One region of the Mycoplana sp. 10N416 genome, then DNA from elsewhere that is predicted to be linked to it. Evidence: riboswitches for the same ligand, from Rfam matches in the RefSeq annotation. Region 1 holds a riboswitch; the other holds the start of a gene.
What was found. A riboswitch is a leader RNA that binds a small molecule or an ion and turns the genes downstream of it on or off. The one in region 1 is predicted to bind FMN.
Positions count from the first base shown of each region.

Region 2: another riboswitch for FMN. It lies ahead of AC1DDS_RS21300 (DMT family transporter); the one in region 1 lies ahead of ribB (3,4-dihydroxy-2-butanone-4-phosphate synthase).

Region 1 covers NZ_JBFTIM010000003.1:346,681-351,322, reverse strand. The annotation lists gene AC1DDS_RS08695 (FMN-binding glutamate synthase family protein) at 1-83, opposite strand, end outside; gene AC1DDS_RS08690 (spermidine synthase) at 203-943, opposite strand; FMN riboswitch at 1,514-1,660, shown strand; gene ribB (3,4-dihydroxy-2-butanone-4-phosphate synthase) at 1,786-2,424, shown strand; gene AC1DDS_RS08680 (NnrS family protein) at 2,802-4,004, shown strand; gene AC1DDS_RS08675 (cytochrome P450) at 4,257-4,642, shown strand, end outside.
Region 2 covers NZ_JBFTIM010000011.1:121,727-126,368, reverse strand. The annotation lists gene lon (endopeptidase La) at 1-2,292, shown strand, start outside; gene hupB (DNA-binding protein HupB) at 2,501-2,776, shown strand; FMN riboswitch at 2,899-3,046, shown strand; gene AC1DDS_RS21300 (DMT family transporter) at 3,130-4,041, shown strand; gene AC1DDS_RS21295 (esterase-like activity of phytase family protein) at 4,142-4,642, shown strand, end outside.

The DNA.
Region 1 (4,642 bases):
CTTGCCGCGATGATAGAGGCAAGCGCGAGGAGCGCCACAAACGCAAAGATGGCGTAGCGCTGGTAGGTGGGGAAAACTCTCACAGTGGAGACCTTTGGAAAATCAAACTCTCTATCGACATCAGTCGGGAACTGCCAAACTGGTGCCACCAGACCGGCATGCCGCTGCTGCTACAACGCAGCGGCACGCTCGTCAATTTGTCTTATCCAGCCTGCAGAAAGCCGACCTTGGCGGGGCTTTCGCTGGCGAAGTAAATATAGTGGAACGCATCGACCCGTCCGCTGATCAACGGCACCTCGTCGCGTCTCCAATACCAGGCGGTTTTGTTGAGTTCCTGCTCGAACCCAGGCGAGCTTGTGGCGGACCAGAAGCCGCCGATGCCACCAGGCTTCAGGGCCTGCTTTATCTGCCCGATGCCGGAGCTCTGATAGATTGCTTCGTTCGGCGCTCGCACGGTGAAGTCAGGTCCGTTGTCCGTGTCCATCAGGATCACGTCAAAGGGTTCGCGCTCTTCCCCCAGCACCTCCATCGCGTCACCAACCCGAATTTTGACACGGGGGTCTTGCAACGGATGGTCTGCGAGGTGCCCAAGATGGGTTCGGTTCCATTCAACGATTTCCGGAATCAGTTCGCACACGACGATCTCTGCATCCCGCTCCATGTGCTTGAGGGCCGTCCTCAGGGTGAAGCCCATGCCAAGGCCGCCGATGAAGATCCTGCGTGCCGGCGCACCATGCAGCCTCAGCGAGCGTTTCGCCAGGATGTCTTCGGATTGGTGGCTGAGGTTCGACATCAGTTCCAATCCATTGTAGCGGATCTCGAACAGTTCGTTTCGTGTACGCAGGATGATCTCGTCGCCAGCAGAGTTGCTGGCGCGTGCCAGTTCGGTCCAAAGGGTCACGGCTATTCCTAACGATTTTCTCAGGCTGCCTTGCAGCCTCATATTACGCTTAAGGGTGTCGAAAGTTCGGGTTGCCCGGCTCGACTAGAGCCGCGGCAACCCGAAGGCATCGCCGACGGTTGCGCCGTTTTGGAATGCAAAGATCGCGGACCTGGCCGACGCCATGTATCGCCGGTCGCCAACCGCCTTGCCCGTCATCTTGAAAATGGACAACGGATCCCTTGCCCCGCCGACAGCGTCGAGCCGTGCAGGGTGAAAGCGATGACAGAAGATGGAGGTCTGGAAGGCGGGAGATACACCCATTGACAGGCCCAATCAGTGCTGCGCTTGCGCGCTGCAGGAGAACGAACCGCAAATGATGAGGATCCCGGGGCGGAAAAGTGTGCGGCGTCTGGTTCAGAAAGGCCCGCACCGGGACAAGCCGGGTGCTTCCTTAGCGAGCCTCGATATCCTGACGAATGTTTCCAAGCACATGATGTCTATATGGTTCCCGAAAAGGGCCGTTCAATGGCAATAGGACCAGTAGCATTTTCGGCGTGGATTAGCGACGGGGCATCTTCGCGTCGAGGGACGCGCCCCCTTGCAATTTACGGTCGATTGCTCCTATCTTCGCGGCGTTCTCAGGGCGGGGTGCAATTCCCCACCGGCGGTATCGGGAGACATTCCGGAGCCCGCGAGCGCTTCCGGTCTCACCGGAAGGTCAGCAGATCCGGTGCGATGCCGGAGCCGACGGTATAGTCCGGATGAAAGAGAGCAAGGTCACTGCAGCACTCCTCGCGGAGGCGCGACGGTGTTTGTTCGCCCAAGGGAAGTTTTGCCGATGCGCGCAGGCGCGAAGGCGCAACAATGGCCGGGATCCGGCCCAACCCTTGAAAGACCGAAGTATGACTATCCATAAAATTGAAGATGCGATCGCCGCCATTGCCCGCGGGGAGATGGTTATTGTCGTGGACGACGAAGGTCGCGAAAACGAGGGCGACATCGTCTTTGCATCGCAGGATGCGACGGCTGACAAGATCGCGTTCATGATGAACAGGGCTCGCGGCCTGATCTGCGTGTCGATGGAAGGTGCCCGTCTTGATGCGCTGGACATTCAACTGATGGTTCCCAACAACACGGAATCGCTCAAGACCGCCTTCACCGTTTCGGTCGACTACCTGCCCGGAACGACGACGGGGATCTCGGCTGCAGATCGTGCCGCAACCATCAGGGCTCTGGTCGATCCGGTTTCGCGGCCGGAGGAGTTCGCCCGGCCGGGACATATTTTTCCGTTGCGGGCCAACCCGCAGGGCGTGCTCGGCCGCCCCGGCCACACGGAGGCTGCCGTCGACCTCTGCCGCCTTGCCGGTAAGACCCCCTCCGGCGTGATCTGCGAGATTGCCAACGACGACGGCACCATGGCCCGCTTGCCGGATCTCGAGATCTTTGCCGAAGAGCATGGCCTGTGCCTCGTGACGATCGAGGATCTCATCGCCTACTTGCACGACACGCAACCTTCCCGGTTGGCGGAAGCCGCCGCATAGGCGCGACGACCATCGATCCGGGGCGGGATCGGCCGCCCCGGAATGGTGCATGTCATGTCCCTCGTCTCCGTCCTCGACTTGGCCCGTAAGCCTCTCATCGATCACCCGGCCATCCCGTCGTCCACGGATCCGCACCGGATTGCCATCGGCTGTGGCGAGCGCAGCGAGCCGCCCTGCCCTCGTCGGATCTCCCCCGGACCCCCGTTGGAGCAGCGCACCCGCATACTTGCGTTTTCGCAAAGAAGGCGCCCGACGGAGGCCCTATTCATGGCTTTGATCATTTTAAAAGATTGCTGCATGAGCCGGAAACACACCTCACTGACCGCCTCGCTGCATCCCATCCGGCGCGCTCACGCCATCACCGAAGGAAACTGACCATGGCGAGTCAAGCCCCGACAAAACCGTCTTCCGCAGTTGCGGGCTTCTTCTCGGCGGGCTTCCGCCCCTTCTTCCTCTTCGGTGCCCTCCAGCCGGCGGTGATGATGGCGCTTTGGGTCCCGTGGTTTCTCGGCTTGACGCAGCTGCCGTCGGCAATGCCGCCGGTCGCCTGGCACCAACACGAACTGATGTTCGGATACGTGCCGGCGGTTATCGCCGGATTTCTGTTGACGGCGGTTCCGAACTGGACCGGTCGCAAGCCGCTGTCCGGTTGGCCGCTCTTTCTGCTTTTTGCGCTCTGGCTGGCCGGCCGCGTGGCGATCGCCTGCTCGGATTGGATCGGAGCCGATGCGGCCATGGTGGTGGCTGCAGGGTTCCTGCCGGTCCTTGCCATCTTCGTCCTGCGTGAACTGGTGGTTGCGGGCAACCGGCGCAATTACAAGGTCGTTGTTGCCCTCGGCGCGTTGTTCGCCGCGGAGCTTCTGTTCTTTTACGAAGTGAGCCGCTACGGTTTCGCCGAGATAGCCGATCGGCTGGCGATCGGCACGATCATCATGCTCGTCGCCATCATTGGCGGACGCATCATCCCGGCCTTTACCGGCAACTGGCTGCGCCAGAAAACTCCGGGCAGAATGCCATCGTCCTTCGACCGGTTCGACATGGCCGGCATGGCCCTCGCCTTCTTGGCTTTCGCCGCGTGGGCGATCGCCGCACGCCTCGAGGCCTTCGTTTGGCCGGCCGGCATCCTGATGCTGCTTGCTGCCGGTGCGCAGTTCGCGCGGCAACTGCGCTGGGCGCCGCTCCGCACCTTTTCCGAGCCGTTGGTGACGGTGCTGCATGTGGCGTTTTTCTTCGTTCCAGCCGGTTTCCTGCTGACGGGCGCAGCCCTGCTGTCGGGCGACATCGGCCTGCGCACCGCGGGCATCCATGCCTGGACGGTGGGCGCGATCGGCGGCATGACGCTCGCGGTGATGACACGAGCCACACGCGGGCACAGCGGCCAGATGCTGCGTGCACCCGCATCGACGGTCCTGGCCATCTATGTGCCGATTGTCCTTGCCGCGCTGGCACGGATCGTCGCAGCCCTTGCGCCTGAACTCACAATGGTGCTCCTGCCGCTTTCCGGGGCGTGTTGGATCGTCGCGTTCCTCGGTTTTGTCGTGCTCTACGGGCCGCTGCTCCTGCGTCACGGCGTCAGATAGGCGGCCGGACATGCCGGAGCGCGGCCGCGCGCAGCGCTTCGATTATCGCGGCACGTATCGCGATAATCGGCTCGTGCCTTTGCTCGCGGCATCCCAGCCCGGTCCTGGTCGCTGCAATTATAAGGGGTGTTGTTCACGGCCTTTTCCCAACGGCCAATCAGGATTTGCGTAACACTCTTTGCGCCACGGCAAAGAACGCACGGCTCGACTTTCCCACAGATGGTAGGAGATCGACACGAGGGGGCGAGACAGATGAAATCAGCAACCGGCACGGAATGCGACACCAATGGGCCGTCGGGCGGATCTGCCTTCGATTGGGACCCCCGCAGCGAAGCTGTTCTGAACGACCAGTTCCAGGCCTATGACCACATGCGCCAAACCTGTCCCGTTGCCCATAGCGATTATCTCGGCTGGTCGCTGTTTCGACATGAGGACGTTTTGACGGCACTCATGGACCATGGGACGTTCAGCAATGCCGCGTCGCGACATCCATCCGTGCCCAACGGCATGGACCCGCCGCAACACACCCCCTACCGACGGATGATCGAGACCTATTTCACGGCGGAACGGGTCGATGCCTTCGAGCCTGAATGTCGGGCCATCGCGCGCGAACTGGTCGCCGGCCTGCAAAAGGGCCA
Region 2 (4,642 bases), on a different contig from region 1:
GTAATGGGCACGGACAAGCAGATCATGCTTGCCACCCAGATCAACGCTGGCGACGACGATCCGGAACCCGACGCGATCTACAAGGTCGGTACGGTTGCCAATGTCTTGCAGCTGCTCAAGCTTCCCGACGGTACCGTAAAGGTGCTGGTGGAGGGGCGTGCCCGCGCCGAGATCGAAAATTACACCGATCGCGACGAATTCTACGAGGCCATGGCGCACGTTCTGCCCGAGCCGGAAGAAGATGCCGTCGAGATCGAGGCGCTGTCGCGCTCGGTCGTTTCCGAGTTCGAGAACTACGTAAAGCTCAACAAGAAGATTTCGCCGGAAGTCGTCGGCGCCGCCAGCCAGATCGAAGACTATTCGAAGCTGGCGGATACGGTCGCCTCGCACCTCTCCATCAAGATCGTCGAGAAGCAGGAAATGCTCGAGACGACGAGCGTTAAGCTGCGCCTTGAAAAGGCGCTCGGCTTCATGGAAGGCGAGATCTCGGTTCTTCAGGTCGAAAAGCGCATCCGCTCACGCGTCAAGCGCCAGATGGAGAAGACCCAGCGCGAGTACTATCTGAACGAGCAGATGAAAGCGATCCAGAAGGAACTCGGCGACGGCGAGGACGGCCGCGACGAGATGGCCGAACTGGAAGAGAAGATCTCGAAGGTCAAGCTGTCCAAGGAGGCACGCGAGAAGGCGGACGCCGAGCTGAAGAAGCTGCGGCAGATGAGCCCGATGTCGGCGGAAGCGACCGTCGTGCGCAACTACCTTGACTGGCTGACCGGCATTCCCTGGAACAAGAAGTCCAAGGTCAAGGCGGACCTGAACAATGCGGAGAAGATCCTGGACGAGGACCATTTCGGCCTCGACAAGGTCAAGGAGCGCATCGTCGAGTATCTGGCCGTGCAGGCGCGCTCGAACAAGATCAAGGGCCCGATCCTGTGCCTCGTCGGTCCTCCGGGCGTCGGCAAGACCTCGCTTGCGAAATCGATCGCCAAGGCCACGGGACGTGAATACGTCCGCATGGCGCTCGGCGGCGTGCGCGACGAGGCCGAGATCCGCGGCCACCGCCGCACCTATATAGGCTCGATGCCCGGCAAGGTCATCCAGTCGATGAAGAAGGCGAAGAAGTCCAACCCGCTCTTCCTGTTCGACGAGATCGACAAGATGGGCATGGACTTCCGCGGCGATCCATCGTCGGCTCTGCTCGAGGTGCTGGATCCGGAACAGAACTCGACCTTCATGGATCACTACCTCGAGGTCGAGTACGACCTGTCGAGCGTGATGTTCGTGACCACGGCAAACACGCTGAACATTCCGGCGCCGCTGATGGACCGCATGGAAGTGATCCGCATCGCCGGCTATACAGAGGACGAGAAGCGCGAAATCGCCAAGCGTCACCTGCTGCCGAAGGCGATCCGCGATCACGCGCTGCAGGAGAAGGAATTCTCCGTCACCGACGGTGCGCTGATGGCGATAATCCAGCAGTACACCCGCGAGGCCGGTGTGCGTAACTTCGAGCGCGAATTGATGAAGCTCGCCCGCAAGGCGGTGACCGAGATCATCAAGGGCAAGGCCACGAAGGTCGAGGTGACGGCGGACAACATCAACGACTTCCTCGGCGTGCCGCGCTTCCGCCATGGCGAAGCCGAGCGCGAGGATCAGGTCGGCGTCGTCACGGGGCTTGCCTGGACCGAGGTCGGCGGCGAGCTGCTGACGATCGAAGGCGTGAGCCTGCCGGGCGGCAAGGGGCGCATGACGGTGACGGGCAACCTGAAGGACGTCATGAAGGAATCGATTTCGGCGGCGGCATCCTACGTCCGCTCGCGCGCCATCGATTTCGGCATCGAGCCGCCGCGCTTCGACAAGACCGACATCCACGTGCACGTGCCGGAAGGCGCGACGCCGAAGGATGGTCCGTCGGCCGGTATCGCCATGGCGACCGCCATCGTCTCCATCATGACCGGCATCCCGGTCTCGAAGGACATTGCGATGACGGGCGAAGTGACGCTGCGCGGTCGGGTCCTTCCGATCGGCGGCCTGAAGGAGAAGCTGCTTGCAGCGCTTCGCGGCGGCATCAAGAAGGTGCTGATCCCGGAAGAAAACGCCAAGGACCTGGCGGAGATCCCGGACAACGTGAAGAACAACATGGAGATCATTCCGGTTTCGCGCATGGGCGAGGTGATCGAACACGCGCTGGTCCGCAAGCCGGAGCCGATCGAATGGGATCCGTCGATGGTTGAATCGAAGCCGGTTGCAACCGTCGAATCGGTCGACGAAACCGGGGCTGCGGTCGCCCACTGAGGGTAAACGAAACCTTAAAATCGGCCCTTTGCAGGGCGAAAACGCAAAAGGTCGGCGGCAACGCCGGCCTTTTCCGTTGAAAAAGGCTGTGAAAAGCCCGGAATTTCAACGTTTGTGGACGAAACCCCGTTGCGGCGGCAAGGTCGATGCGTATTCTGCCCCCGACTTATGTATGAGTCGTTTCGAACCGTATGAAAGGGGTGGAAACATGAACAAGAACGAACTCGTCTCCGCAGTTGCAGAGAAGTCCGGCCTGTCGAAGACGGATGCCGCGTCGGCTATCGACGCCGTATTCGAGACGATCCAGGGCGAACTGAAGAACGGCGGCGACGTTCGCCTCGTCGGTTTTGGCAATTTCTCCGTATCGCGTCGCGAAGCCTCGAAGGGCCGTAACCTTTCGACCGGCGCGGAGATCGACATTCCTGCCCGCAACGTGCCGAAGTTCTCGGCCGGTAAGGGCCTGAAGGACGCCGTAAACGGCTGATCGGGTTCGCCGGACGGCCAGTCACGAAGACGGCCGTCCAGGTTGGTCGAGGGGTTCGGTTCAAGCCGGACCCTTTCGCATTTCCGGGGTCTTGCAGGCTCCGGCGGATTGCTCTACGGGTGCGTCGTTCTCAGGGCGGGGTGAAAGTCCCCACCGGCGGTAAGGGTGTTAGCCCAAGCCCGCGAGCGCCTTTCCATCCATCGGAAAGGGTCAGCAGATCCGGTGCGAATCCGGAGCCGACGGTTACAGTCCGGATGCAAGAGAATGATTGCGTCACGAAGGGCAGGGGCTGCCCGTCGTCTCGCCTTCATGCGTCCTGATTTGTGTTGGTCTCTGTGTTCGGGATGCATGACATGAATCAGACTTTTCGCGGCCTGCCGTCTTCCCGGGCCATGGCCGGTGCCACCTTCATGGTCCTTGCCGGTATCGCTTTTGCCGTCCTCAACGTCGTCACACAGTGGCTGACGATGAAGGTCGGCTTTGCCTCCGCGTCCGCAGCTTTCTGGCAATATGCCTTCGCACTCGTTTTCTCCCTGCCTTTCCTGCGTCGGGCCGGGCTGGCGGCGATGCGCACTGCCCATCCCTGGCGACATGTCGTTCGAGTGGCGTTTGCCGCCTTCGGCGTCGGTGCCTGGGTCGCCGGACTGGCCTCGGTCCCGATCTGGCAGGCCATCGCGCTGGTAATGACGTCGCCGTTCTTCATCATCCTCGGTGCGCGTCTTTTCCTCCGTGAACATGTCGGTCCCGGCCGATGGGTCGCCACAGCCATCGGTTTTGCCGGCGCCATGATCATCCTTCAGCCGTGGACGGACGAGTTCACCTGGGCGGCGCTTCTGCCGATACTTTCGGCGTTGTTGTGGGGCGTGTCATCGCTGATCACCAAGAGCCTGACCGCAATCGAGCGCCCCGAAACCATCACCATCTGGCTGCTGGTGCTGTTGACGCCGATCAACGGCGCACTGGCGTTCGCCGCCGGTTTTGCGGTGCCAAGCGGCGTGGCGCTCGCCCTGTTCGTTTTTGCCGGCGTGCTGACGGTCTTGGCGCAGTATCTGCTCACGCTCGCCTATACGGTGGCCGATGCGGCTTACGTCCAGCCGTTCGACGATCTGAAGCTGCCGCTCAACGTTTTCGCCGGCTGGCTGGTCTTCGGCTACGCGCCGGCCGGTTACCTCTGGCTGGGGGCCATGCTGATCCTCGGTGCATCGCTCTTCATCATGCGCAGCGAAATGCGGCGGGAGAGAATGGCGACCGAGACCGCTGCTTGACGGCCCATAGTCGGTGCAAATGGCGGCCGCTGTCATGCGCCTGTCATCCCCATCGCGCAGAACCGCATCTATCGCGTGTTCGCCACATGGGGAAAATTTCATGACCAACCGATCATTGGGTACGGTCCTCACCGCCGTACTTCTCGCATCCGCTGCCTTTCCGGCCGCCGCCGAACCGGTCTTCAACCGGATTGCCTCGTTCGCCGTGGCCGACAACATGCCCGACGGTGTGGATCCCAAGGCGCCGACCTCGTCGGAAATCATAACGGCAACGGCAGATGGCAACACGCTGGTCTATTCCGACAGCCCGATGCGGGCGGTCGGCTTCATCGACATAACCGAGCCGAAGGCACCTAAGGCTGCCGGCACGGTCGCCTTCGAGGGCGAGCCCACCTCGGTTGCCGTCGTTGGCGGCAAGGCGCTGGTCGCCGTCAACACCCGCGAGAGCTTCGTCAAGCCTTCCGGCCTGCTGGCGACCGTCGACATCGCGACGCGAAAGACGGAAGCGACCTGCGATCTCGGCGGCCAGCCGGATTCGATCGCCATCAACAAGGACGGCACGCTTGCTGCAATCGCCATCGAGAACGAGCGCGATGAGGAC